Regions from separate parts of the Bacillus jepli genome, predicted to be linked through region 2. Evidence: riboswitches for the same ligand, from Rfam matches in the RefSeq annotation. Region 2 holds a riboswitch; each other region holds the start of a gene.

Region 1 (10,155 bases), 4.5 Mb from region 2:
AAAAAAAATAAGCACATTTCCGTTCAACAGAAATGTGCTTACAAGACTAATATTTTTATGAAGCTTCAGCTGTTTCTCTCAAGGTTTCAACTTCAACAGGAGGGTTAAATTTCCCTTCCCATTTCGCCACAACGAGAGCTGCTAATGAATTACCTACCACGTTAACCGCAGTACGTCCCATATCAAGAATACGATCAATACCCGCAATAAATGCTAAACCTTCAGCAGGTAAACCAATTGTACTAAATGTCGCTAATAACACAACAAAGGAAACTCCAGGCACTCCTGCCATTCCTTTAGAAGTTACCATTAACACTAACATAAGCGTAATTTGTTGACCAATGCTTAGGTCAATTCCGTACATTTGAGCAATAAATAAAGAAGCTATCGCTTGATATAAAACAGATCCATCCAGATTAAAGGAATAACCTGTCGGAATAACGAAAGTCGCAATATGCTTTGGACTTCCTGCTTGCTCCATCTTGTCCATAATTTTCGGAAGGACGGTTTCCGAGCTTGCTGTTGAAAAGGCTAAGATGAGCTCTTCCTTGATCAATTTCAGTAATTTAAAAATACTGAACCCAACGAACTTAGCAAGTAAGCCTAAAACAACAATCACGAAGAAAATCATCGTTCCATAAACGGTAAGGGCTAGCTTACCTAATGGAATCAGGGATGTAAAACCATATTTCGAAATCGTTACCCCGATTAATGCAAATACACCGATTGGGGCATACTTCATAAATAAGTTCGTTACATAAAACATGGCATTGGCCATACCTTCAAAGAAACGCAATACTGGTTTTCCTTTTTCACCAATCGCAGCAATTCCTAAACCGAATACGACGGCAAAGAAAATAATCGCGAGCATGTCTCCTTCAACCATCGCTTGGATTGGATTCGTAGGAACAATGTGAAGCAGCGTATCGGTAATCGATTTTCCCTCTTGTTCCTCTGAGGTATGAACATAACCAGAAATATCACTTTGCTCTAGCTTGTCCATATTTAGACCAGAACCAGGCTGAAAAACATTGGCAGCAATCAGACCGACCGCGATCGCGACTAATGTCATCCCTATAAAATAAGTAAGAGACTTAGCGCCTAACTTTCCAACCGATTTTAAATCACCAACACCAGCAATCGCAACGATGATACTCGAAAGGACAATTGGCACTACAATCATTTTAATTAAACGGATAAAAAGATCACCGAACGGCTGTAAGATACTCTGTGCTGTTGCACTTCCGTAAAAAATCCCACCGACGATAATCCCTAAGACAAGACCGATAAAAATTTGAGTGGCTAAACTTAATTTAAACTTTTTCATAAATTACCTCACCTTCTTGATGTTTTTTATATAGCTGTATTGCTTAGGCAAGGGAAACAAATGAATACGATAATTCTCACAAAAAAACGGCAAATGCCGACTTACGATTCTATCGTTCTCGTTTCCACTAAATTGCTTACGAGGTTAGCTTTCAGGTTAGGACTATCGGAAACACTGAGCCCTTTCTTTATTAGAATTCACCTATAACGGAAATATCCGTGTAAATCATTGGGTCCCCCGCTCTTAAAATAAGATTAAGCACATATGAACTAAAAGAATTTTATCATTAAAATACTATATTAGTAAACTATTGTTTATTTCCAGTAAAAGTCTAAATCACACCTTCCACATACCATTTTAAAATCTTTTTCTGTTTAAACCTTTGCGCAAACACATTATTCTTAAATAATTATTCCCAAAATAAAGAAGGGAGCAGTCTCTAAATATTATAAGGACTACTACCCACTGGCGGAACGCTTCTTATTTATTTTTGCTTGTAAATTAATTTCGACGGTTCTTATGCATCAATTTAGATGTGTATTTATAAATGTTTCTACCTTTTGGTTTAATGTCGTTTCCTCTGCCAAGGCAGGTGGAAGATTGGCTGTTTTGTAACCAAGAATTGTTTGGTTTACCGTTTCTTTGATTGCTATGAAAAGCGGATCGCTAAGTTCATAAATGGACATAAAGGAATTTATCTTTTGATGATAAGTAAGTGCCTCTTGTAATTTCCCAGATTTAAAACAATTATATAGATTAACAGATTGTTCGGGAGCAAACACGGAGGTTCCATTAATCGACCCTGCTGCTCCAATTTGTAACGCTGGGAGAACTAAATCATCGAATGCTGCGAAAACAGCAAAATCCTCTCTCTTCTTTTTTGTCTCAAGAATAAGTTTTCTAATATGCCCAAGGCTATCAATCGTATCTTTAATACCCACAATATTCTCACGGTTTTCAGCAAGTCTTGCAATGAGTTGTGGTGACAGACTCTGACCTGTTAACATCGGGATATTATATATTAACACAGAAATATTCAAACTTTTGGACACACTAGTAAAATAATCATAAAGTTGATCCTCTGTAAATTTCCAATAGTACGGACTTACGACAAGGACCCCATCAGCACCGCATTCTTGGGCATGAAGGGACAATTCGATTGTATCCGCTAATGAAGAAGTCCCTGTACCAATCAAAACGGGTACCCGATTATTCACATACGGAATCATTTCAGCAATGAATTGCTTACGCATCTCAATGGATAAAGAAGAAAACTCTCCAGTACTACCCATATATAAGATCCCGTGTACCCCTTTATTAATGAGAAAATCCGTTAACTGTTTGTTCGCTTCCCAGTTAAAGTCTCCATCCTCATTAAATAAGGTGACAACCGGAGAGATTACCCCATGAAACTTACGTGATTCTCGTTCCACTTATTCATCCCCCTTTTCCGAAGTTATCATTGTAAAACTCTCCTCCACATCCCGTTGGAAGAGAACGCGAATCCAGTTACATGACTTTCTCACTAGGCACCTGAACTTTTACAGGATTAGCTAATACACCGATAGAGGAAATCTCAATTTCAATATGGTCCTTCTCTTTAAGAGTAAATTCGTTTGGCGGTACAATCGAGGTGCCTGTTAACAGAACTGTACCATCAAAAATTTCATTGTCTCGAACTAAGAATGAGACTAATTCTTCAAAACGTCGTTTTAACTGAGCTGTATTGGCAGTCCCCTCAACGACCAGTTGGTCACCTCTGAAAATTCGGCAGATAAGCTGAAAATTATACGGGTCTTCTACCGTTTCCGCAAGGCGAATAGCTGGTCCAATAGCACATGAATGTTTCCATATCTTAGCTTGTGGTAAATAAAGGGGGTTATCACCCTCGATGTCCCTGCAACTCATATCATTACCAATTGTATATCCAACAATCCGACCATCTTTTGTGATGACAACACCCACCTCAGGCTCAGGAATTTGCCAGTTGGAATCATTTCGTAAGTATACGGGAGTATTCGGCCCAATAGTTCTGGCTGCAGTTGATTTTAAAAATAACTCAGGTCGCTCAGCATCATAGACTTTGTCATAACAGGTTTGTTCGTCGTTTTTTCCATTTGTAGTTTCATAGTTTCTTGCATCCCTACTTTTCTCATAGGTCACTCCAGAAGCCCATACCTCTGGGGCAACAATCGGAACTAGTAATTCTAATTCGTCTAGCCTCTCTTTAATTGGTTCAGTCCCGGCTATAGAGTTTTCAATCAGTTTAAGGGCTGTAACCCCAGTAGATTCCGCTTGATTCACCAATTCCATAAAATCCGAATGAGGCAAAGAATAAATGTCTCCCTGATCTGTTAACGCACCTAGCACCACAGCTGAATGATTATTTACAAAACGAATGATTCTCATGTAAAACCCTCCTGTTTTATAATATAAAACTAAGTTTTGTTATTTAAACAAAAAAATGACTCCACATCACGATGCAACATGTTGAATAAGGGCCAAGGATTTTTATGTTTTAGGTCATAAAAATCCTTGACGCTATTTGATCGGTAAATGCATTTCATATCCTAATTCTCTAGATATTTTCATCGCAGCTTCTTTTAGCATCTCAACCGTCCGCTGCAGTTTTTCTTGGTCGATACTTGCAGAATGCTGAGACATACTCATCGCCGCTACAACTGTTCCAGTATGATCCCAGATTGGAACTGCAACGCAGGTGATTCCTGGTTCATTTTCTTCTTTATCCATCGAATAGCCGTTTTCCCTTACGTTTTCAAGTTCAGCCAAAAACAGTGTTTCATCTGTGATTGTATTAGGCGTCTGCTGAACGTATTCATAATCTTTAAGGATTTCTTGAAGTTCATTACTAGATTTATTTGCAATAAGCGATTTTCCGACCGCACTGCTGTGCAACGGTATCCTTCTTCCAATTCTTGAGTACAGTACTGTCGCGGAGGGACCTTCTACCTTATCAATATAAATCCCTTCTTTGCCATCACGAATAACAAGATGGACTGTATTTCCCGACTTTACCGACAACTCGATTAAATACTTTTTGGCAATCGTACGAAGGTCAAGTCTTCGAATGACAACATTACCACGCTCGAATAGTTTCATTCCAAGTCGGTATTTACCGTTTTCAGGATTTTGCTCAATATATCCTCTTTGCCTTAATGTCTGTAATAAAGAGTGTACTGTACTTTTATGAAGTTGCATTTTTTCACTAATTTCAGTGATTTTCATTTCCTGTTCGTATTCATCGAATAAATCGAGGATACGGAGGGCACGATCTACTGATTGAATGATAAGCATTATTCTCACCCTTCTAAAGTCCTATATATATGAATACATTTTACCATAATAAGTAGATTAGTAATATGTATTCTTGGTGTTAACGAAGCACTTCCGTATCCCTTCTATCCTGACGAATTTGTGACCAAAACGGGTACCCTTCCACATCGCCTGCAGTAGTCAGGGCAAATGCTCCCACCCTATTTCCAAGGCGTACCGCTTCTTCCAATGACCATCCTCGTAAGAGTCCAGACAGAAAGCCAGCAGCAAACCCATCTCCTGCACCAATTGGATCAACGATTCTAGTTATGGTATAACCTGGAACAAATCCTTCAGCTGCTTTCGTTGCATAATAAGCACCTTTATCACCTAACTTTACCACAACTGTTTCTACACCTTTTTCCAAAAAACAGGCGGCAATATCCGTTGGTTGTTTCTTTCCCGTTAATATTGTTCCTTCTTCAAGTCCAGGAAGAACGATATCAGATTGAACGGCGATGTCGTTCAAAATCCCGTGCGCCTCTTCTTTGCTCCAAAGCTTCAGACGGATATTCGGGTCAAAGACTACCTTCACTCCATTCTTTTTCGCCAATGAAATGGCATGCATTACGGTTTGCCTGCAAGAAGAGCTTAATGCAGGAGTAATGCCGGTTAAATGAAGGTACGTCGCCGTTTTTATTTGCTCTTCATTTAAATCTGCTGGAACCATCCTGCTGGCAGCAGAGCCTTTCCGGTAATATAAAATATTCGGTTCCTGCATAGGTCGCATTTCCTTAAAAAATACCGCGGTAGGGTTATTTTCGTCAAAAACAACACCCGAAGTATCAACGCCTTCTCCTCTAATAAAGTTTCGAATGTAAATGCCAAACTCATCCATTCCAAGTCTTCCCGTCCATCCCACTTGATGACCGAGTCTTGAAAGAGCGATTGCGACATTCGATTCTGCTCCCCCAATTGTCTTTTGAAAACTGCTATTAAACCGTAAGGGGCCTGGTGTTATTGGGGTAAACAAAACCATTGTTTCACCAAATGTAATGACATCCATTCATTAGCCCCCTATTCTCCCGATTGAATTCAATGTTTTTTTTCTGAAAGATTGGTTGAGTAAGCAGCCAAATCCACCTTATAGTCGTATACAGCATCTTCTGCCACCTCGAACGGAACAACACCATTGGCTGCATCCGTATGTCCCGCCATCCGATTGCTTGCGGCGATAAGACGCTGGCGTTGACGAATCGTTTTTAGTCTTATTTCACCCAGCTCTTTCCTAGCCTCTTTAGCAGTATCAAACTGAAATACAAGATTTCCATTTTGGAATTCTTCTTCATCTAAATAATCAATTCTTTTGTTACGAAGCTGTAGATAAAGCACATCCCCTGTCTTTAAGTAAAGAATTCCTCCACCATTCTTCGCTTCTGGAGTCATGTGCCCAATCGCAGCACCGTAGGTTACTCCAGAATAGCGGCCATCACTGATTAACGTTGCTACTCTTTTCAGCTTTCGGTTCGCGTTGATATGTTGCATTGGGGTAAACATTTCTGGCATTCCGAATGCTTCCGGCCCCTGACCGGACACAATCACGGAAATTTTCAAAGCACCTTCAGCAACCATCAAGTCAAATAGCTCATCATACTCCAAATTCATACCGTTTTTAAACAAATCAGGTGCATTGTGTTTGAGCATTGCCTTCATCGTTAAATAGTCAAAACTTCTGTTCTGCTTTAATTTTTCTAATAAATTTTCTTCCAACAATCTTTCATTGGCGCTATGTTCATTATCATAGAAAAGGACAAATGACGCCTTGTGATCAAAATTATCGAGTTGTGCTGTCGTCATTCCGCTTATCTTAACCACAGCACTTTCAAAAAAGTTCCCTGTTAACACGTCTACTCCGCTGAATGACCTTCTTGGTTTTGAGAGAATAATAGGATTATCCTTTACTCCAGTTGCCGGTAAACCTTGTTTTTTCGAGAGCCGCTCTCTCCATGTTGTCCCTGTCACTGTCGGTGCATCTATATCCATTGGGACGCCATTTTCAATCAACTCATAGATAAGTGTTTCCATCCCTTTAATCTGACCACTACAGCATTGCATCGCAAGTGCAAAAATGTCTCTGCCCTCTGTCAGGCTATAGTTAAACAAATCTGGAATAGGAACCTCATGATGGATTTGGTCATAATCCCACAGGTTAAATTTATAACCGCCGTACACCATCGCAGCAACGATATGCATCATCAAATTGGTGGAGCCCCCTGATGCGCTGTGAATTCTGATCGCATTTCTAATATTGGCAGCCATAATGCTTGAAGTTCCAAAAGCTGGATCATTTATCATCCCTGCAAGTGAATCCACTGCTTCATTTACCTCTACCTGTGTTGGCGGAGCTGTCAGTTGCTCAACTGCAGGATGTACGAGCCCCATACCCGCTACTAGGTGGCGGGAGCTGTTTCCTGTTCCGTTAAAGGCACAGACACCACCCTGACCATCACAAGTTGCGACAGCCAATTTCTTTTCGTAAAGCTCATGCTGATCCTTCGTAATGATGCCCCGCTCCCGAGCGCGCTCAAGTACGCCTTGGAACGCTGTATTTGAGGAGCATTGTAAAATATACGAAAGTGCGTCACGTAAGTCAAAAGCAATGTCCTCGGCCCCTTTCGCTTCTGCAAGGAGTGCTACTTCTTCAAGCTCAGAAAAGAGCGCACTTGGGATCGTTCCTCCCTTCAGAACATGAGCAGGAGCAAAAGTAGCAAAAAAAGGTGCCTCATGTCGGAATTTGCGAACTCGATCTAAATGTGCCAAGGCACTTACGACACCAAGAGGCTGTTTGTCACAGCCCTGAATCACGAATGCCCCGTGATAGCTGTGCGCTTCCAGCTGGTTCACAACCATTTGCGCAACTGCATTCCGGCTTTGTAAGGAATAGCTCATACCCTGGTTACTCTGTGCGGTGCCATCACACATGACAGGAGTCGCAAATTGAAAAGGGACGCCTCCGTTCTGCCAAATCCGGACGGCTGCCCTTGCAATCGTTTGGAAGTCCATGATATGGGCTGGATGATCCTGTGAACCTCCAATAATCGCAATCCTTGGAGCATTATGATGAAGCCGGTCATAAATCGCTTCTAACGACCAATCGGGCTGGTACCCTTTCAATTCTGCTTGGAGGATTTGTTTGGACCGGTCCAACAATCCCGCGACGCAAATTGGTTCATTTGCTTTACCTTGAACATTATCCCGATATGGGTTAACTGTATTCTCAATATAAGGGAATTTCAATGACATCAAATCTACCTCCTTTTTACCATTCGGCTACACTGCCATCTTCGTTTCTCCAAATTGGATTTTTCCAATCATGCCCCTTTTCAGCTGCAGCCAAAACGGCATCTTCATTCACATCAATGCCCAATCCAGGACCTTCGGGAATCTCGACAAAACCATTTGTATATTTAAAGACGGATGGATTTGTTAAATAGTCAAGTAAATCACTGCCTTGATTGTAATGAATACCTAGACTTTGTTCTTGAATCACCACATTTGGTGTACAGGCATCCAGTTGAAAAGAGGAGGCTAGGGCAATCGGTCCTAGTGGACAGTGTGGGGCAACCGAAACGTCAAAAGCCTCTGCCATAGCAGCAATTTTTTTGCATTCAAGGATTCCACCGGCGTGAGAAAGGTCCGGCTGAATAATGTCCACATACCCATCTATTAGAAGCTGTTTAAAGCCCCAACGGCTATATTGACGTTCTCCTGTAGCAATCGGGCAGACAGTATGCCGGGCAATCTCCCTTAAAGCCTCATTATTTTCCGGTAAAACGGGTTCCTCGATAAACATCGGGCGGAAAGGTTCTAATTCCTTTACGAGAATTTTCGCCATGCTCTTGTGAACCCTGCCATGAAAGTCGAGGGCAATTCCAAACTCTTTACCCACCGCTTCTCTAACGGCAGCGATTCGTTGAACGGTCGCCTCCACCTTTGAATGGGTATCAATATAATCCATTTCTTCTGTTGCATTCATTTTGACTGCTGTAAAACCGGCATCCGCCTTTTCCTTGGCTGCATGTGCTACATCTGTTGGCCGATCTCCACCAATCCAGGAATAGACCCTGATTTTTTCCCTTGCCTTTCCACCTAGCATTTCGTATACCGGAATGTGATAGTACTTCCCTTTAATATCCCAGAGCGCCTGTTCAATTCCGGAAATGGCGCTCATTAAAATCGGACCGCCTCTGTAAAATCCCCCTCTATAAAGCATCTGCCAGTGGTCCTCAATCATTAAGGGATCTTTTCCGACAAGATAGTCGCTGATTTCTTCCACACAAGCTCTTACTGTATCTGCTCGCCCTTCAACAATTGGTTCTCCCCATCCTGAAATCCCTTCGTCTGTATCAATCTTCAGGAATAGCCAACGGGGAGGCACTTTATAAAGTGTTAATGCTGTGATTTTTATAAAAATCCCTCCCTACTAAACTACTTAGGTAAACATCCTTAGACTACAAAGAAATTGTTTTTCTATTAAACTGCTTAAATACTAACGTCCAAACTCGACAAATCCATCGGGGCTGGATCAGATACTATTTCAATAGAATCTATGCTTCTCGCATCCTCCAACATCGATTCTGATATCCATATCTCCTGGATTTCCAATGTATTTTTGATTCGGACGATCCTTACTTTGCTTAAATCAAAAGCATTACAGGTTTTAATCGCTGCTTTTACTGCCAATTCCTCATTTTCTAAAATCATCGGTAGCTTGACGACCTGTGTGACTGTGCTTGTCAAAGCATTAGCATATCCTTTTTCCAAAATGGTTTGATCCATCACCTTCTGGGTAGAAACATCGGCCATGCCGATTCCATTTGCGTTCCCATGTGTTTTCTCTGTTAATCCCAAAACTGCAATTCTGGTTACCTGAGGACCGCCACTAGCATAAGGTGTAGCGTATCGTCCAGTTATATTTGGATCCATTCCGTCCCCCGAAATATCCTTCCCTAGTTCATCCACTACAAGAACATCGATTGGATCAAACATGATTCTTGGCATTAGTGATTTTGCTTCTTTTAAAAGTTCCGGCTCACGATGGATAATTTCCTCTGCCGGAATCGCAACAATCTTAGCAGGTCGATCATAGGCATTTTCTATCGACCCGAGACCAAAAATGATTGGCGTACGCTCGATAGCTATTTTCGCCATCTCCACTACATGCTCAGCCATGTATTTGAAGCTGTAGGCATGGGCAGCTTCCGCCCCTTTTTGCTTTCCAAGACCAATGGTAATCATCTTCATTAGTCCGCTTTCTACTGGTCCGCGGAAGGCTGTATGAGGTTTAATCCTGTTGATCACAATGATTTTATCTGCCTTGTAAGCATGATGATCCATATAGATTGGAAGACCGTTTGGTAGTTTTCCAATTTCTACAACTTCCATTGAAGCTAGAATGGGGGCGCCAATTGCATCTTCCGTTACCCCCAACTGCTCAAGAACATCCACTTGCCCAGCGGCAGTTGCCCCTCCATGGCTGCCCATCGCTGGTACGA
Region 2 (10,155 bases):
ACCGTATCGTTGGTGGTCGCCAATAGTGGCCATAGATACATATTCCACGATGTTAAAAAACCATAAATTCCCAATGTAACTAAACTTGTCTTTGTTACAGGTAGTACAACTGTTAAATAAAATTTGAAATCACCAATCCCGGCTATTTGGCTTGCTTCCCTTAATTCTTTAGGAATTTGTTTAAAGTTCTGTCTGAGCAAAAATGTTCCAAAGGTTGTTGCGAAAAATGGAATCGTTAGCCCAGTGTAATGATCTAGCCACCCTAGATCACGGATTATGTGGAAGTTCGGGATAATCGATGCCTCAAAGGGAACCATCATTGTCGCAATAAAAAGATAAAATAAAACATCTCTTCCCTTAAACTCTAAAAATACAAAGGCATAGGCAGCTAGACTCGATAATGCCAATTGTCCTAGCATAATCACAATCGACACTACAAAACTATTAATCAAATATTGAATTAAAGGAAATCGTTCAAAAGCTGCAACATAATTATCTGCTGTTAGTGTGGTCGGCAAACTCGCCGTTAAAATATCTTGGTTCGTCATAAAACTCATGACAATCGCCATTACCGCCGGTCCGGCAATTAGAATCGCTGAAACAGTCAATAAAAGATAGAAGATGACTTTTCTTCCCATTGACATCATCATTGATAGTGGACCCTCCTCTCACCCAGCTTAAATTGCAGTGCTGTCATCAATAAAATAATAATGAATAACACAATCGCCTGGGCACTAGCTGAGCCGAACTGGTAATTCACAAATGCCTCACGGTAAATGGAATATACAATCAAATTCGTTTCATTTGCTGGTCCACCTTGGGTTAAAATATCGATCTGACCAAATGTTTGGAATGAATTAATAATCGATACGGTAATCACAAAAAATAAGGTCGGTGAAAGCATTGGAACTGTGATTCTTCTAAGCTTATAAAAATAACCAGACCCTTCAATATCAGCACTTTCATATAAAGAGGTATCGATGGATTGTAATCCACCTAACAAAATTAAAAATGTAAATCCAATATTCATCCAAATCGTAGTAACCGCAATCGCAATCATTGCCCATTTTGGATCAGTCAGCCAGCCAATCGACTCCGCTCCAAAAATAGTAAGAATTTGGTTTAAAAAACCCATTGTCGGGTTAAACAAGTACAGCCAAAATACAGATGCTGCTGCAACCGATACACCCATGGTTGAGGTAAAAATGGTTCTAAAAAAGCCAATCCCCTTTAGTTTTTCATTGGAAATGACAGCTAAAAACAAACTAACCACAACCGTTATAGGTACCGTATAAAGCACAAACAAAAACGTATTTTTAAAGCTTTTTAGAAAAATAGGATCTGAAAACATATACAAATAGTTTTCCAAACCAACAAATACGGTTGTCGCTCCCTTTGCATCTGTCAAAAAGAAGCTTAAATACATGGTCTTAAACAAGGGGTAAAACACAAAAACACTAAATAAAACAATCGATGGTAATAGAAATAAAATTCCTTTAAGTAAACTAGAAATCCGTTTTTGCCTTTTTGCTTTCTCAATTTGAATAGTAAAGGTTTCATTATTTTCAATGATTGGACTGATCATACTCATATCGCTACAACCTCTTGTTTCTTCCCAAGTTCAGCAGATTTAAGTAACTTGCCTGAATCTCCATCAAAGAATAGTAGGTATTGGGGTAAAATTTGCACAGGAACCATTTGTCCAAAATGGATGTTCCACTGTCCTGGCCATTTTGCCGTCCATAATTCCGAACCAACATCAAAAGAAACCGATGTTTCATTCCCTAACTGTTCAACATTCACAGCTTCTAAGTATGTAAGGTGCTCTTCTTTTTCAAGGCCTGAAAATAAATGCTCTGCTCGGACTCCAACCACGAGGTTCTGAGTTCTAGGTAAATCCTTAACCATCATAGGATTTATGGGTATATGTAATTGATTTTCTATTATGAGTTCTGTGCGATCTTCCGATATGACGGCTTTTCCTAGATTCATTTTTGGGGAGCCGATAAAAGATGCAACAAACAAATTTTCCGGTTCATTGTATAAGGTAATAGGTTTTCCCACTTGTTGAATCTTTCCGTCATTTAGGACCATAATCCGGTCACCCATCGTCATTGCTTCGACTTGGTCATGAGTCACATAGATCATCGTTAACCCCAAGCGTTTCTGCAATCTTCGAATTTGAACCCGCATGTTTGCACGAAGCTTTGCGTCTAAATTAGAGAGCGGCTCATCCATTAAACATAGAGGGGCATGACTTACAACCGAACGTCCAAGTGCAACTCGTTGTCTTTGACCTCCTGACAGTTCCCTAGGTTTCCGCTTTAATAATTCGCTTAAGCCTAACATTTCTGCCGCTTCAGTAAGCCTTCTTTGCTGTTCGTGTTTATTCACTTTTCGAGCTTTTAAACCGAACAAAATATTTTGCTCAACTGTTAAATGTGGATATAATGCGTAATTTTGAAAAACCATCGATAAATTTCGGTTCTTTGGTGGGAGATGGTTCACGACTTCATTGTTAATTTTGAGGATCCCCCCAGAAATGTCTTCAAGCCCTGCTATCATCCGAAGCAATGTACTCTTCCCAGAACCAGAAGGACCAACAAGTACGAAGAATTCACCTTCCTCAATCGAAACATTGATTCCATTCAAGACATCCTTTTGTTTATCGTATGATTTTGAGATATCAGTCAACTCAACCTGACTCATGCCCAGCCTCCTTTCCAATTTACAAAACCATTTAACCACATTTGGCGCTCTAAAAATGCTTGTTTACTGTTTTTTGACAAACTCTTATATTCCCTTAATTAATTAACATTTATTTGTTGAAATTAATCTTATTTTTACAATAAACGTGACGAATGTACCATTTACGAAATGCCCTTATATAAAAATTAAAATCCATTGTAAAGAAGTGTAAACAGCTTTATTTCAAGATAAATAAAATAACCCTGAAACCGGAATTTTTTTTCACGGTTCAGGGTCTCTTAAAAATTTTCGTTAACCAGTTAGAATGTCTTCTTTGGGGTACCTTATTTTATCCACTTTAGGTTTTGCTAAAGAGAAAGCAAGGGTTAGCGGTCCTATTTTCCCAAAGAACATCATGAATATAATCACTACTTTTCCGACAAAAGATAATGAAGATGTTAGTCCCATTGACATTCCAGCCGTACCAAAAGCAGATACTACTTCGAATAATGAAACTAAAAATGGTGCATCCTCTGAAATACTTAATATGAACACGGCTACCAATACAAATAAAAGACTCATAGTCGAAATTGCTAATGCTTTTAATACAATTGTTCCAGATAATGTCCTTCTATAAATAACGACATCTTGTTTACCCTTTAAAAAGGACAAAGCACCAAAAATGATCACAAGAAACGTTGTTAATTTGATTCCACCACCTGTTGAGGCGCTCCCCGCCCCAATAAACATTAAGATGATCATTAAAAAAGCAGTCGATTCGTTTATGCCTGCTGTATCAAAGGTATTAAAACCTGCCGTTCTTGGTACAACACCTTGGAAATAGGCTGCCCATATTTTTTCTGTCAATGAAGGTAAACCAGCCAATGTTTTTGGATTATGATACTCTAATACAAATACCAAAAATACAGCGACCAAATTAATAATAAAAGTACCTATAATCATCAGTTTAGAGTGCAAACTTAGCTTTTTAAAATTTTTAGTATGCCACACATCCATCAATACCGTAAATCCGATCCCACCGGTAATAAATAGTAAGCTAATCCCTATATTTATGATTGGATCCCCTGCATATGACATTAAATTATCTGACCATAGTGCAAAACCAGCATTATTGAAGGCAGATATGGAATGAAAAAAACTATAGTAAATCCCCTTTTGCCATCCATACTCAGGAACCCATTTAATCGCTAAAATAAGTAAGCCGACGAATTCAATTGATATGGAAAAAATAAACAGGTTTTTAACTAGTTTAATAACTCCTCCAATTGAAGTCTGATTTAAGGACTGTTGAATAACTATTCGTTCCTTCAAACCAATTTTTTTACCAAGCATCATATAAAATAGGACAGCAAAAGACATGATTCCTAATCCACCAAGTTGTATCAAACAGACGATTACAATCTCACCAAACGTCGTAAAAGCTACCGGTGTATCCACTACAACGAGTCCTGTCACGGTCATTGCGGATGTTACTGTAAATAAAGCATCAATCCAACTAATGGATGTAGTTGTTGCTATTGGTAGTTTTAACAATATGGCACCAACTACTATAAAAAACAAAAAAATGAGTATTAAAAGCTGGTAAGGAGACAAATTTATATGTGTTTTAATATTCATACATTATCACACTACTCCTATCATTCAATGAATCTACAATCCTTTTTCTTCCAAACGTTGTATATCTAAATTACTTCCCATAACCACCAATGTATCACCTTGTTGAATGATATCATTGGGTAAAGGTGAAATATTGATGAAGTCCTCCCTTTTAATAGCTAGTATTGTACAACCATACTTTGCACGTATATCCAACTGAACTAACGTTTTATGATTTATTTTTTCCGTAGCTTTTAACTCGACAATACTGTAGTCTTTAGACAGCTCAATAAAATCAATAATCTTTTCAGAATTTAGTTGGTGAGCGACCCTTATTCCCATATCTTTTTCAGGATGGATTACTTGATCCGCCCCAATCTTTTCAAGAATCTTTTGATGGTAGGTGTTTTGCGCTTTTACCTAAACCTTAATTCCCATCTCCTTAAGTAATAAAGTACAATGAATACTTGATTGCATATCTTCCCCGATAGCAACTATGGCAAGATCAAAGTTCCTAATTCCCAGGGATTTAAGCGTATTTTCATCCGTTGCATTTGCAACTAATGCTGTTGTTGAATCATTTACTATATTGTTAACTCTGTCTTCATTTATATCAATTGCTAATACCTCATTACCTAACATGATCAATTCACTACACACTGTACTTCCAAAACGACCTAATCCAATAACCACGAATGACTTTTTCAACAGGTTCTCCTCTTTTCTCTCCATAACACCACAAAAAAGACCATCACAAATAGAATGGTCTTAGGCTAAACCTTTGACCTTTCTCTCGATACGGATACTTTAACGCTTACGGGGTTAGCTGTCGGATTAGGAATTGAGAGTATCCCTTCTTACTATGTAAGATTCACCCCAAGATAGGACTTACCTATCAAAAATTGGTTCCCCCGCTCAAAATGATTCAGCGAATAAAAGGTGTTCGGATTATTTATTTGAATTAATAATGAGAATTTACTCCTGTTTTATTGCGTTGTCAACACATTTTTCAACTTCATTCTCTGTGATTTAATCGAAAAATGTTAGATCTGTTCCAGCATGAAAAGACCCCCATGCCATGGGAGTCTAATTTCTGCTGAATCTAAATTAAGTATCGGTGTATCATTTACTTTTCCTCTTGGTCCGCAGCATCATCGGCACCTTCGCCAGCCTTGTTGCCAAGTGCACCGCCAGCAATAGCACCCGCAACAGTTCCAAGTGGCCCTAACACAGATCCCACTACAGCACCAGCAGTGGCACCAGCACCCGTTCCTAATGCTTCACCAGTATTGATATCATCGCGATTTCGTTTATTGTCAGCCAAATATCCCACCTCCTCGTGTAGGAAATGCTTTTGAACTTCACATTTCCCTCAAACATAGTTTGCTCAACATAGCTCCATATCTTTCGTGTGTATATTTCCTCATTTGCCCAATTATATCTTGGAGCATTTCTTTTGCACTTGACTTCTAAATTGAACATAGGATATAAAGAAAGAGTAAGTAAAAAAATTCCTTATCTAAAGGAGTATGAGTTTATGTTATCGGTGGTTCTTAACTAATCCATAATTGGATAGCTGGAAGAAGCAAAAACGTAGCAAACGCTATGTTTATTTCACTATGGCTTCTTTTGGAAAGTTAAGAACACGCATCATAGCTATGAAAAATAGATCCTGCTATGGCATGTTTGTCATGGTTTTTTTGTGTCTAAAACCAGTCAAACATCTCAAGCACAAGGTCTATCTTCTGCCGTCATGAGCGCTTTGTTCATGACGGCTTTTTGAATATGGCCTCGTGAACAAGTCCTCATGAAATTTTACACATATTAAAAAGGAGGATTTACCATTGAATACTCAAACAATGGAAGCACTAGGGTATTATCAAGTTTTAAATGAGATCTCACAATTTGCTAGAACAATCCGAGGAAAAGAAACACTTCTCTCGTTAAGACCAATAAAAGACAAAAAGAAAATCGAGCTTTCTTTACATGAAATTTCAGAAGCGATGAACATCCTAGCAATCAGTGGAAGTATACCTATTCATTCGTTGGATCAAATCGGGCACTACATTACACAAGCGAATAAAGGTATGGCTCTAAAAGTAGACCAATTTACGCAAATTGTCTCATTCCTAGACCACTGCCAAAAGCTAAAGCAGTTTATGAAAGATAAGGAATATGCCGGTCCAATGGTCAGTATGTATGCTTCATCGATTGGTGATGTATCAGAATTAGAAGCAGAAATTAGCCGTTGTTTACGAAATGGCCAAGTAGATGATTACGCATCAAGTGACCTTAACTATTTACGTAGGCACCTTGCGACTCTACAAGATAAATTAAAGGAAAAAGCACAATCATTAGTGAAAAGTGGAAGAATTTCACCGTATCTGCAAGAAACGAACGTTTTTGAAAGGTCAGGTCGTTATGTTCTTGCCATAAAAAAAGAATATCGAAAGAAGATTCAGGGTTCGATATTAGATACTTCTGCTTCTGGTTCCACCCTCTTTATCGAGCCTGTTGAATTAAGTGCCATTCAGGAGGATATTGAACTTATAAAAATTGCGGAAGAAACTGAGGTAGAGCGGATTTTATATGAACTGACTCAGCTGTTTCTTTCATATGAACAAGTTATCCAGATTGCCATTGAGACGATGCATCACTACGATGTTCTTTTCGCAAAAGCGAAATACAGTCAAATGATTCAAGCAGACATACCTATAATCAATGAAGAATTTCGGATTCAACTAATGGAAGCGCGTCATCCAATGCTTGGAACCAAGGCGGTTCCGCTCACGATTCCGATTGGTGAAAAGGAACGAGCCCTTGTGATTACGGGACCAAACACTGGCGGAAAAACTGTGACATTAAAAACAGTCGGGCTCCTAACCTTAATGGCACAATCCGGTCTCCCTATTCCAGCCAAAAAAGGGAGTGAAATAGCCATCTTCCAACATATCTTTGTCGATATTGGTGATGGTCAAAGCATTGAGCAAAACTTAAGTACATTTAGCTCACGCATGGTAAATATTATTGACATTTTACAAAAGACAAACGATGCGTCACTCGTATTAATCGATGAACTTGGGTCTGGTACTGACCCGAGGGAAGGAATGGCCCTCGCCATTGTTATATTAGAGCAACTATATGAGAAAGGCGCTACATTATTTGCGACTACCCATTATAGTGAAATGAAGAAGTTTGCCGATGAAACGGAAGGTTTTTTAAATGGGTCAATGGAGTTTGATATCGACACATTACAACCAACGTATAGACTTTTACTTGGAAGGAGCGGACAGAGTCAAGCGTTCGATATCGCAGCAAAACTAGGGATGCATCCTTCACTTCTTGAACGCGCACATCAAAAAGCATACCAAGAACAAAAGGATTTTCATCAAAACATGACACACGAAACATTACAATCTCCTTCCTATCAAAGGCAGGTCATTGTAAATAAATATGCACGAAGGAATGTAGAAAAACAGAAACTAGAGCAACCTGTAAATAAAGCAACTCTCTATAACCAAGGCGATAATGTCCTCCTCCTGGCAACAGGTGAAACAGGCATTGTGTACAAAGGACCAAACGATCGTGGTGATTACATTGTCCAAATCAAAGGAGAAAAAAGAACGATTAATTATAAAAGATTGGAGCTGAAAATTGCCGCTGAAGAGCTCTACCCACCAGATTACGATTTTGACATCATCTTCAAAAGCAAAGAATACCGTAAACTAAACAAAGACATGAACCGCAAATTCGTCGAAGACAAATGGCTGGAGGAATAAAGAAAGGGACACGGGGACCCGCGTCCCACCATTTTTTACAAAAAAAAGATGTTCAAAAGGAAATTTTCTTCTTGAACATCTTTTTTATCATATTCTAAATTCCATCTCTTCATCAGCAATATAAAAACCTTTTGCCTCAATTTCTTTTCTTAATGCTCCATCTTTTTGCAATACCGGGTTTGAATGGTTAAGATGTGTAAAATAAATCTTCGTTTCCCCTACTAAATCTGGAAGCAGTTCCATCGTTTCCGTCATGACCGGATGGGGAATTTGTCGATAATCACGACCAATCTTTTCTAGATCTTGTGGAGAATGAAACGTGCCATCAAGAAAACAAATGTCTGCCTCTTTCGCCGCTTCACGAATATCGATATCCCATTCATCCCAACGATCAATATCTGGAATAAATAAAACCTTTTTATTCGGACCTTTGATCCAAAAAGCAAAAGTCTCCGAAAACTCATTTCGATGGGGAACGATAACCGGAGTAACTGTAACTTCCGAAGAAATGCTTACAGGCTGTCGATCATGGATTTCTTGAACAACAATGTTTTCAAGTGTCGTTAACTGACTCCATGGCGCATTATTTTCCAACACCTTTTTCATTTTTGTTCCTGCCATCACGGGCAATTGACGGGAATTAATTGATTCTTTCCCTAAATACATCAAACCTGGATAGTGACCGATATGAGCATGTGATAGAAAAATACTACTCATCAACTTTGATTCCATCCCATATCTCATTTGTAATCGTGCCATTTGTTCTCGCAAATCAGGTGTAGCCTCAATTAAATGCCATTTGTTCTCTTCTGGTAAAATAATCGCCAAGGAGGCGGCCGTTCTTTTAAACCTCGGATCCGCTATTGCCCTCTTACAATTTTCACAAAAGCAATTCGCTTGTGGCAACCCTCCATCTTGAGCAGTACCAATCACACTTAAAATGACTTCACTCACGATACAACTTCCCTTTCTACATGTGCCTGTTTTTTTTCTTGGCTGTAATCCTTTCTAGCAATTGTCCATCCTGTAAAACCAAACAGTAGATTTACGAGTGGTACAAGATAAATAAAGAATGCATATGGGATAAACTCCCATGCACTCACACCTAAAATGCTTGAGGCAAACACGGCAGGAACACTCCACGGGATAAGATTAATTCCGACAGTTCCCATCGACTCAACTGTTCTAGAAAGATTTTTCGTATCAATGTTCATATCTTTATACTTCTGTACAAAGGTCCTTGCCGGTAGAATAATCGCCAAAAACTGAGCACCACTTGCTAGCGCAACAACAAATGTCGTTAAAAGAGTAGAACCGATTAGTGAACCAGTGGATTTCACTTTCTTCAACATTTTGCCTGTTAAGACTTCAAATGCTCCCGTTTCTTCTAATATCCCACCGAGGGCAGTAGCAATCATAAGCATTCCGACGGTTCCAAGCATAGAAGCAAGTCCGCCTCGATTTAACAATGAATCAATTTCACCTACTCCAGTTTCGATACTAAAACCACTTGTCATAAACTGAACAATTGAACTGACCGAGGTTCCTTGCACCACAACAGCTATAACTGCTCCTAGTAAACCTACACCCATTAATGCAGGTAACGCAGGAGCCCGCTTTAGCATTAAAAAGATTGTAAAAACCGGTAGCAACAACAATAACGGATGAATTACAAAAGCATGATCTAAACCTGACATAATAGTTTCAATGGTTCCAGAACTAAAACTCGTGCTAGACTCTTCAAAACTACCAAACACCCAAAATAATAATAGGGATAGCAAAAATGCAGGGATCGTGTCCCAAAGCATGTGCTTTATGTGACTAAATAAATCCGTATCAACTAGTGCAGCAGCGATATTGGTCGTATCGGATAATGGAGATAGCTTATCTCCTAAATAAGCACCAGATATAACTGCCCCCGCAACAAGAGCTGGCGAAAATCCTAACCCCTCACCAATGACCATGAATGCGAGTCCTACAGTTGCGATCGATGTGAAGGATGTTCCTAGAGTAATCGAAACAATCCCCGTAACAAGAGCAACAATCGGAACAAACCAGGATGGATCTATTA
Region 3 (10,155 bases), 3.9 Mb from region 2:
TGCACAAAACACTCGAAAAAATAATAAAGAAAACTAGGAAGTTTCAGGTGATTATCGAGTACACAGATCAAAATGAAGTTCGGACCAATGTAAAAAAAGTGATGGATCGTCATTATGGGTGCAAACTCAACTATGAATTTAAAACAATCCCAAGCTGTTCAGCAACTGTTACAGCAGCTGGTTTAGAGGAACTTTTACAAACATGTATAAATGTCAAACGAGTTTATTTGAATTCGGAAGTAAAAGCTCTATTAAATGTTGCGACACCAGCTGGCAGAGCCGACCGAGTTGTTCGAAATGGGACTGAGCTTACAGGAGAAGGTGTAACAATCGCGGTTATTGATACTGGCATTTATCCTCATCAAGACTTAGAAGGAAGAATTTTAGGATTCGAAGATTTGGTTAATGGGAATGTCGAACCTTATGATGATAATGGACATGGTACTCATTGTGCAGGTGATGCAGCTGGGAATGGTATGGCTTCTGAAGGGAAATATAAAGCTCCTGCACCAAACGCAAATGTTGTTGGTGTAAAAGTATTAGACAAACTGGGTTCAGGTTCATTAGATAATGTAATGAAAGGTGTAGAATGGTGTATTCTTAACAACCAGGATTCGATCAAAACGAAGATTGATATTATTTCTATGTCGCTTGGAGCAACTGCTCAACGATTAAGCAATGAAGATGCTGACCCGATGGTTCAAATCGTTGAAAAAGCATGGGACAGCGGGATTGTCGTTTGTGTCGCTGCAGGAAATGAAGGTGACGAACCAAATACGATTGCAAGTCCAGGTATAAGCAATAAAGTCATTACCGTTGGTGCTCTCGATGATAAAAATACGAATGATGATCGCTTGGATGATACGATTGCTGAATTTTCAAGTAGGGGACCGACAATTTATAATGTTCCAAAGCCGGATATTGTCGCTCCAGGTGTAAATATCGTCTCATTACGTTCTCCCAATTCCTATCTTGATAAGTTCCAAAAAGCGAATCGTGTTGATGAGAATTATATCACCTTATCTGGCACTTCAATGGCTACGCCATTCTGCGCCGGTGTTGTAGCATTAATGATTGAAAATAAAAAGAACCAGAACAAAAAAATTACTCCTGATGATATCAAAAAGGATTTGCTGAAAGGAGCAGATAAATGGAAGGGCGTCGATTATAATACGTACGGTGCTGGCTATATCAATGCACAAAACTCAATCAAGTAACTTTTCTTTTAAAACAGGCTCAAATAGCCTGTTTTTAGCATTTAATAGAGTAATTGGAGGTGTAGGTAACTGAGTAGAAAATTTGAGAATGAAATTGAACGTTTTATGACTGATTATTCTAAAGACCATGAAGATGCAATAGGGAAGTTGCATAAATGGGCTGCAGAAAATGAAAAAGGATTAGGGCAACTGGATAAACAGGCTGGCGGATTTGAGAAAGAACTTGAAACCATGATGGGAAAGCTTGATGGAAGGGTTTTAGAACACGAAAGGGAATTAAACCAGTTGGATACACAGGCTCAGGGATTCGAAAAAGAACTTGAACCAAAAATGGAAAAACTAGATCAATGGTTTTCGAAGAAACAAGGAGAGTTAGAAAAAAAGATGGGGGATTAATTATTTTCTTAATTTCCGCAGTTGCCCTGTGCTCCTGTCCTCACAAAATTAACCTGTAAAACATAGTTTATAATGTACTCTTTTAATGAGGAGGTGCAAAATATGGGCTACGGATTCGGTGGTTGTGGATACGGCTATGGAGGCTATGGTTACGGCGGATTCTACGGCGGATCAACTTTTGTTTTAATCGTCGTATTATTCATCCTATTAATTATTGTAGGTGCTTCTTTCTATAACTAATCACAGCATTCAAAAAGTAGAAGTACGAGTCAATCGGCTCGTACTTTCTACATTTTAAAAAAAAGATAGTTTTTTCCCCAACCTGCGCACCACTTGTAGGCGGGGGTCATACGATATAACACAATGTAAGGAGGCTTCGAAATGGATAATAATTTTTTTAAGAATATTGAAAAGAAAACAGGCGTAGATATGCAGGAGGTATTCAAGCTAGCAAACTCTTTGCAAAATGCAAATTTTAAAGATGAGAATACAGTTCGTAATGTAATTAGAAAGGTCTCTAAAATTGCAAAAAAACCAGTAAATCAACAACTTGAAGACAAAATTGTTAATAGCATCGTAAATGGAAAAGAAAAAATGGACTTTAACACCATTTCAAAAATGATTAACAAAAAATAAGGAAAGGGGTCTGGCGAAATGGCCAGACCTTTTCTGTATATACCCCTATAAACACAAGGCTAGTCTCGAATTTTTATAATAAAACATCAAAACGATACATATGTAATAAAAAAGGGAGGAGGGCAAAAAATGGGCTATATTTTACCAATCAACAATGAACAATATACTCAATATGTACACCGTACCACAACCTATAAAACAAACCAAATGAAACTTCATCAAGTGAATCCGCTCATCTTGAATATAAATGAGCGTTCATACGATCTAAATCATGTTGACAGAAAAACAATGACGAAAAAACAAAGCCAATATATTGAAACCATCCGTGCACAATATACCGGCAAAGGCTTACTTTTTAACGAGTCCATATAAAGGAAGGCTAGAATTCTTGAACGTACAAGCCTTCCTCTTCACGCCATTCAGCGTATAGTAAATCCTTATAAGTAGCTACACCTTGGCTTTTCAATTCCGATTGCAACCAACTTTCCGAAAAACCACTTTCCTTTAAATTTTCTTGAATTAACACGCCATCACTTACCAATGTAATTGGGAGTCGAACCTTTTGTTGGGCCATTTTATAATCTTGACGGGTGGGTGGTTCATATGGAGACTTTTTTAGAACACTGATTGAGCCATCTGTTTCTAAAATGGCATACTCAGCCTCTCTAATTGAAAAAACACCCTTTGAACGAAGTAGATGCTGTAATTGATTAATATCCAGCTTGTTTTTCTTTAAATGCTCTCGAATAATTTTCCCTTTGTGAATAATAATGGAAGGCTTTCCCTCAAGAAATGGTCTTGTCTGGCGAATCTTTTGGGTAATCATTTCAATTACATAAATTAAACATCCCCAAATTAGGATTGCAAAAAGAATTTGAATGATCCCAACCTTTTGGTCGAAAACAGCATTTCCAACCAATTCACCTAGTACAAGTGCTGAAATAAAATCAAAAGCTGTAATTTGGGTTATTTGTGTTTTTCCTAATATTTTTGTAAGGATCAGTAACCCTAAAAGCCCAATTACTAAATCAAAAGTGATTTTAAAAAATTCCAACATGCTCACCTCTCTATGGTAGAATGAGCAGGTTTCACTATAATTATCCAAAAAAAGGATGCCTCATAGCAGACATCCTTTCTAAATTTATAATGCTTTTATCATTGTGACATGCGGAATACCAGCATCCATAAAGATACCTGTTACAGTTTCATATCCTAGTTTCTTATAGAAGTTTTCCGCGTGAGTTTGAGCATTGAGCTTTAATTTTGATATGCCTCGCTCTTTTGCAATGTCCTCCATCTTTTTCATAATCAAATTCCCTGCCCCGTTTTTACGGTGTGAAGCAAGGACACAAATACGTTCTACTTTTCCATATCCGTCTAGCTCACGGAAACGCCCAGCTCCAACAGGTTCATTGTGATCATAAAGGACAATATGCGTAGCTTCATCTTCAAATTGATCAATTTCTTCTTCAAGAGGTACATTTTGTTCATCGACGAAGACCACTTTTCGGATTGTAAAGGCATCGTCTTGTTCTTTGTTGTTAGTTACGATTCGTGCTTCCATGCTGTGTCTAATTTTCCTTTCCTAAACGAAATGTTTCATAAACGGTCCATGAACCGTTTTCTAGCTGATAAAGAAGATGGATGCGGTCAATTTGCTCCTCGTGGTCCATTTTTAACATGCGTAATTGACCATACACATCTGAATGCTCATCACTCGATAACTTTTGCCCAATCGTAATATGGGGAACAAACGCATACTCGGGTTCTCCTGCAAAATAACCAGAGTGAAGGGCATTATGTAGTTTTTGTAATTCTTCATTCGGATCTACTTTCAAATAAATGACATTATTTACAGGGGAAAAGGAACTAACCTTTAAGACCTTTAATGAAAATGGTTCAACCTGTGTAGAAACAGCTTCTAATTCCTTTGTAATATCCTGAATTTCTTCATCGGATGCTTCAAATGCATTTTTAACCGTAAGATGTGGTGGAATTAATGCATAATGTGGATCATATCGTTTACGATACGAGTTAACCTTGTCTTGAAGTTTTTTGGACGGGAAGATAACAATGCCATATTTCATTTTTATTGCCCTCCTTATGGATTGAAAATCAAAACATGAAGTACCAAATATAGTTTTTACGAGAAATAATAACACAATTATATCAAATATCTGAAAATGATAGAATACCAATTAGGTTATTTTAACATTTTGGAAAGGGCTCTTGGCAAATCAGGCTGCCAATACTTCCAAGTGTGGTTGCCGTTGAATTCCTCATAAAAATAGGGGAATCCTTTTTTCACAATGAGGTCATGCAACTCACGATTTGGGGTTAAAAAATCTTCAATATCCCCCTTTGTTGTTTTCACTTCGGTTTCACCCGTTCCTATCACATGATATAAATCAAGGAGGTGTGGTTCTTCAAAATTTTCAACCTTCTGAAGGACGTGTTCATTCACAAGAGGTGATTGCAACATCACTTTACCAAAAGTATGAGGGTATTCGAGTGCTGTTAATAGTGATATAGTCGCTGCCAGTGAATCCCCGATTAGGGCGCGTCCTTGGCCCATTTGATATGTTGGGAACTCTTGATCAAGAAATGGCGCCAGTTCCTCTCCTAAAAAGCGCTTATATAAATGGTGCTGCTCACCATCTGGATGGTATTTCCTACGTCGGTCTGTAACGCTTTTATAAGGAACCCCAATAATAATAGTATTGCTGATTTCTCTTCCTTCTAACAGCTTATCAGCAACCCGTGCAACCCTGCCAAGATTAAAATAATCTCGTCCATCCTGTGCGATAAGAATATTGTATTTATAAAGGGGAGAGTAGGATGCTGGTAAATAAACAATCAGCTCAAGTTCTTCATTTAAAATCTTACTATGTATAGTCATTTCCCTAACAGTGCCCTTATTAACCATGATTTTAAATCCTCCAAATCAACAATTTACACCTTAATTATACCGTTTTAAAAAGGAAAGCGACAGGGAAAATCCCTGTCGCTTTATACTGTATTAAGCAGTTGCTTCATCCATGTGTTTCTTTTCAGATTCTGCTACATAAACCGCACATGCCGCATCACCCGTGATATTGATAGCGGTACGTGTCATATCAAGTAAGCGGTCAATACCGATAATTAAACCAATACCTTCTGGTGGTAAACCAACTGCAGTTAGTACCATCGCAAGCATGATTAAACCAACGCCAGGTACACCAGCTGTACCAACACTCGCAAGGACAGCGGTTAAGATTACCACTAAAATTTGCGATAAAGAAAGGTCAAATCCATAGACCTGTGCAATGAAGATGGTTGCAACACCTTGCATAATGGCTGTTCCGTCCATATTAATTGTCGCGCCCAATGGTTGAACAAAGCTACTGATAGACTCAGGTACTTTTAGATTTTTTTGAGCAGTCTCCATAGAAACTGGAAGTGTAGCACTACTGCTTGATGTACTAAATGCAACTGTCATGGCAGGCAAAAATCCTTTAAAAAACTCGATTGGATTTCGTTTTGCAATTAATGCAATCGTACCACCATATGTGACAACAGCGTGGATGAGTAGGGCAGCAAGTACGATCAAGAAATACGCGAGCATTGCTTTAATCGCAGCATATCCTTGGCCTCCAATTGCTGTTGCAATTAATCCAAACGTTCCATATGGAGCCGTCTTCATAACAAGATTAACAAGATACATCAAGATTTCATTTGCTTGTTCAAACAGATTTAAAATTCCCTTTGTTTTTTCACCTAAAACGGTTAAAGCTAAACCTATAAAAATAGCAAAAGCAATGATTTGAAGCATATTTCCATCATTCATTGAGGTAAAGGGATTCGTTGGAATAATATTTATTAACGTTTCCATAACCGGAGGAGCTTCAGTTGCACCATCGTAGGCTGCACCTTCTGTATTAAATCCTCCACCAGCACCTGGTTTGAAAATCGAGGCAAGTGCAATTGCGATTGTAATGGCAATTGTAGTTGTTGCTAAAAAATAAGTAATGGTTTTGGCTCCAATTCTCCCAAGCTTTTTAGGATCACCAAGTCCTGTAACTCCTAGAGTAATAGATACTAGGACGATTGGAACAACTAGCATTTTAATCAAATTCAAGAAGATCTGACCTAGTGGTACAAAGATATAGGTATTTGCAAATTCAAAAGCAGCGGGTGATGTTACATTTAAAATAAGACCAACAACAGCACCTAATCCTAAACCCAATAAAATTTTTTTAGTTAATGACATAAAAAACCTCCTCAAAGATGTAGTTGAATGTGTGTGTTAGAAGCAAAGGAAATGGTGAATTGCGATGAAAAGTATATTTTTGGAGACACAAAAGGCCACGAGAGTATGGCTCGCGGCCTTAAAGTTGATTTACACAACAATGCTCTCTCCAGATGCTTACGAGGTTAGCTGTCGGATTCGGATGAAGAGTATAGTCCTACCTTAATTAATAAGGATTCACCCCGAGTGCATTTAATTTGCACGTTTTGGTTCCCCCGTTTCCCTAAAAAATGGGAATTCAGCGAATATTAAGTTATATTTTGCCTCAGTATTATAAATATACCTATAAAATGACATTATGTCAATTAAAACGCTTTTATACGTTTTTTATCTTGTTAATAATTTTTAAGTGTTAAATAGAGAATTGATAGATTCTAATTGACAAACCTTCACTACACATGTATATTATATATTATTCTAATACTTTGATTCCGTAGCTCAGCTGGGAGAGCGCTACCTTGACAGGGTAGAGGTCGTTGGTTCGAACCCAATCGGAATCATCATTTAAAAGCTCCACCTTCCTTATTTTTTAAGGGGGTGGAGCTTTTTTATCTTTTCAACATATTAGCAAGTTTGAATATAAATGAATAATGTAAAAAAGTAACCCCAAAGTTTTGGTACATCCCTTTGACTATAGTCTATTTATATAGATAAAATCCCTACATAATAAATGTATTTTCTGAAATCCTTGAAAGGAATGTGGTGGAAATGGATCAGGTTGAACTAAAAGAATATTTGATAAAACTAAGGGATGATGCTCAAACAACCATTGTAAAACACACCGAAAACAAAGTCATTGATTCCACAACCCTTAGTAAAATGAATTTACGGGACTTTTTGGCTGTACACAGAATGGCTCATCCCAATTTAAACAATATTTTACTTGAAAAAGGATTTTTGCCACTTTCATACAGTAGCCCCCATATCATGGACACCTTAAATAAAATCATCCAACACCTTTCTAAGGAAGATTCTATCCCTTATTTAAAAAAGGAGTATATTGAAGTAAACACTGCGAATTCATTGAAAGAAGAGCGTAAAGATAACTTGTTTGGAAAAACAATCAATCAAAAACATATTATGGTTACTCTTGACCGTAAAATGCTTAATACCCCTGAAGTTTTTAACGATTTGCTGCAAGCCGGAATGACAATAGCTAGAATAAACTGTGCACATGATAATTTGACTGTATGGAAAGAGATCATTCAAACATTAAAAATGGCAGAAAAAAAGAATAATGCAAAATGTAAAATTTTCATAGATCTTCCAGGACCTAAAATTCGAATTGGGCCAATTATACCTAGTAAAAATAAAGATGGCCTTATAAAAATAAAGAAAAATGATATTTTACGAATTTATAAAAATGATAAATATATTGGAATTCCTAAAACGGGTAATGAGCCAGCATCGGTTGGAGTTACATTACCGAAAGCTTTACGAAATGTGCGGATCGGTGACAGAGTGTATATCGATGATGGGAAAATAGTTGCAAAGGTTTTATCGAGTACAGAGGAGTATATCGAGGCTAAAATCCTTTTGACAAGAAAAAAAGAAGAAACAATCTATCCCGAAAATGGCATTAACTTTCCTGACTCCCTTGTCCATTTAAATGTACCGGCCGTTTCTGAATCAGACTTAACGATTTTGAAATCCATGTATAAAGACATTGATTTAGTTGGAATTTCCTATATTAATCATCCAAAAGATATCCAAATTGTAAAGCATCAGTTAGACATGTTGACTGATGAAAAAAAAGGTATTATTGCAAAAATAGAAACGAAAAATGCCGTAATCTCATTATCCAAAATAATCTTTGAAGGATTAAATTACGGTTTGTTTGGAGTCATGATTGCTAGAGGGGATTTAGTAATCGAAATTGGATTGGAGCAGTTTTTAAGTGCTCAAGAAGGAATTCTAGAGATTTGCCAAGCTGCCCATACTCCTGTTATTTGGGCCACTGGAGTCTTAGAAAATATGAATAAAAAGAATATCCCTTCAATCCCTGAATTAACAGATGCACATGCAGGGTTAAGAGCAGATTGTATGATGTTTAATAAAGGTCCTTATGTTCCAAATTCGATCGAATTTTTACAAAAGCTGAACGAAATTAACCAAGACCCACAATTTCATCTAAGAAATTCATTGGTATCATTCGTTCAATATGATTTTTGAATTTAAGAGTAACAATGGTCGTAGATTTCCTTCATCTGCCCTAAAAAGTTATTACAAATGAAGCCCATTTTAGATAATTGCCCAAGAATTATTACATTCGCGGAATATATTGTAATTGAAAATATGAGGAGGGATAACTTAGTATGAATGTGTATGATCAGCATTATGTAGGAAATCCGCAGGTTCCAATGATTGATTCAAATGATAGTAGGATTTTTGGAAGACCATTTGGATTCGGAAGACCATTTGGTTTTGGAAGACCGTTTGGCTTTGGATTCGGAAGACCGTTTGGTTGGGGATTTGGTGGACCGTTTTTAGGTGGCGCGTTATTAGGGGGATTAGGGGGATTAGCAGCTGGTTCCTTACTTGGCCCTTGGGGATATGGTGGATATGGAGGATATGGAGGATTTGGATATCCTTATGGGTATGGATTTGGATATCCTGGGTTCTATTATTAATATGTATTGGAGTCGGTTACCTATATTTGGTAACCGACTTAATTTTGCATAAAAAAACCACCCAAATTAATGAGTGGTATCAAACATTTAATCAGTGTATTTAAGCTGTCTTACTCACAGCTTTTTTCATGTCTTTTCGCTTTTTCGCATATTCAGCTGTTGCTGTGAAAAGGACATCAGATGATGAGTTAAGGGCGGTTTCACAAGAGTCTTGAAGGACTCCGATAATGAAACCAACACCAACGACTTGCATAGCAATGTCGTTTGGAATACCGAATAAATTTGATGCTAACGGTATAAGCAACAAGGATCCACCCGCAACACCAGATGCCCCTGCAGCAGAAATCGCCGCTAGTATACTAAGAATAAGAGCTGTTGCAAAATCAACTTCAATGTCAAGAGTGTGAACGGCTGCTAGTGTTAAGACAGAAATGGTTACTGCAGCACCTGCCATATTAACAGTACCGCCTAATGGGATGGAAACGGAATACGTATCTTTATTTAACCCAAGTTTTTCACATAAGTTCATGTTTACCGGAATGTTCGCAGCAGAGCTACGAGTAAAGAAAGCAGTCAATCCACTCTCTCTTAAACATTGAAAAACAAGTGGATATGGATTTTTGCGAATGTAGAAATAAACAATCAATGGATTCACAACAAGTGCAATAAAGAACATACAGCCGAGTAATAAGGCAAGAATTTTACCATATTCCATCAGCGCGGTCAGTCCATTCGTAACTAATGCATCGAACACTAATCCCATAATTCCAATTGGAGCTAAACTAATGATCCATTTTACAACTTTTGTGATTGCATCAGAAACATTTGATAATAGAGTCTTTGTTGTTTCGTTTGCACTTTTTAATGCAATCCCTAAAAGAATCGCCCAAGCAAGAATTCCGATGTAGTTTGCATTTATTAGTGCGTTAACAGGGTTGTCTACCACATTAAATAACAATGTTTGCAGCACCTCTAATATGCCACTTGG

Evidence for each region. A riboswitch is a leader RNA that binds a small molecule or an ion and turns the genes downstream of it on or off. The one in region 2 is predicted to bind cyclic di-AMP.
Region 1: it holds a riboswitch for cyclic di-AMP, as region 2 does, so the genes downstream of both, ABC371_RS23710 (cation:dicarboxylate symporter family transporter) here and ABC371_RS01050 (potassium channel family protein) in region 2, are expected to answer to the same signal.
Region 3: it holds a riboswitch for cyclic di-AMP, as region 2 does, so the genes downstream of both, ABC371_RS21035 (dicarboxylate/amino acid:cation symporter) here and ABC371_RS01050 (potassium channel family protein) in region 2, are expected to answer to the same signal.

What each region holds. Positions count from the first base shown of each region.
Region 1 covers NZ_JBDFMO010000001.1:4,673,071-4,683,225, forward strand. Annotated here, with positions in the region: gene ABC371_RS23710 (cation:dicarboxylate symporter family transporter) at 56-1,327, opposite strand; cyclic di-AMP (ydaO/yuaA leader) riboswitch at 1,446-1,598, opposite strand; gene ABC371_RS23715 (dihydrodipicolinate synthase family protein) at 1,852-2,760, opposite strand; gene ABC371_RS23720 (fumarylacetoacetate hydrolase family protein) at 2,837-3,736, opposite strand; gene ABC371_RS23725 (IclR family transcriptional regulator) at 3,869-4,642, opposite strand; gene ABC371_RS23730 (sugar kinase) at 4,722-5,666, opposite strand; gene ABC371_RS23735 (dihydroxy-acid dehydratase domain-containing protein) at 5,696-7,903, opposite strand; gene dgoD (galactonate dehydratase) at 7,920-9,068, opposite strand; gene ABC371_RS23745 (nickel pincer cofactor-dependent isomerase, group 22) at 9,143-10,155, opposite strand, start outside.
Region 2 covers NZ_JBDFMO010000001.1:208,170-218,324, forward strand. Annotated here, with positions in the region: gene ABC371_RS01030 (carbohydrate ABC transporter permease) at 1-644, opposite strand, end outside; gene ABC371_RS01035 (carbohydrate ABC transporter permease) at 647-1,585, opposite strand; gene ABC371_RS01040 (ABC transporter ATP-binding protein) at 1,588-2,709, opposite strand; gene ABC371_RS01045 (TrkH family potassium uptake protein) at 3,001-4,326, opposite strand; partial or broken gene ABC371_RS01050 (potassium channel family protein) at 4,360-5,013, opposite strand; cyclic di-AMP (ydaO/yuaA leader) riboswitch at 5,102-5,246, opposite strand; gene ABC371_RS01055 (hypothetical protein) at 5,432-5,629, opposite strand; gene ABC371_RS01060 (endonuclease MutS2) at 6,150-8,084, shown strand; gene ABC371_RS01065 (MBL fold metallo-hydrolase) at 8,172-9,038, opposite strand; gene nhaC (Na+/H+ antiporter NhaC) at 9,035-10,155, opposite strand, start outside.
Region 3 covers NZ_JBDFMO010000001.1:4,123,445-4,133,599, reverse strand. Annotated here, with positions in the region: gene ABC371_RS21080 (S8 family peptidase) at 1-1,217, shown strand, start outside; gene ABC371_RS21075 (hypothetical protein) at 1,287-1,613, shown strand; gene ABC371_RS21070 (YjcZ family sporulation protein) at 1,716-1,853, shown strand; gene spoVIF (sporulation-specific transcription regulator SpoVIF) at 1,995-2,249, shown strand; gene ABC371_RS21060 (hypothetical protein) at 2,379-2,621, shown strand; gene ABC371_RS21055 (DUF421 domain-containing protein) at 2,629-3,306, opposite strand; gene ABC371_RS21050 (GNAT family N-acetyltransferase) at 3,391-3,813, opposite strand; gene ABC371_RS21045 (YjcG family protein) at 3,821-4,336, opposite strand; gene ABC371_RS21040 (alpha/beta hydrolase) at 4,453-5,175, opposite strand; gene ABC371_RS21035 (dicarboxylate/amino acid:cation symporter) at 5,269-6,498, opposite strand; cyclic di-AMP (ydaO/yuaA leader) riboswitch at 6,636-6,791, opposite strand; tRNA gene ABC371_RS21030 (tRNA-Val) at 6,965-7,037, shown strand; gene ABC371_RS21025 (pyruvate kinase) at 7,246-8,709, shown strand; gene ABC371_RS21020 (hypothetical protein) at 8,853-9,167, shown strand; gene sstT (serine/threonine transporter SstT) at 9,268-10,155, opposite strand, start outside.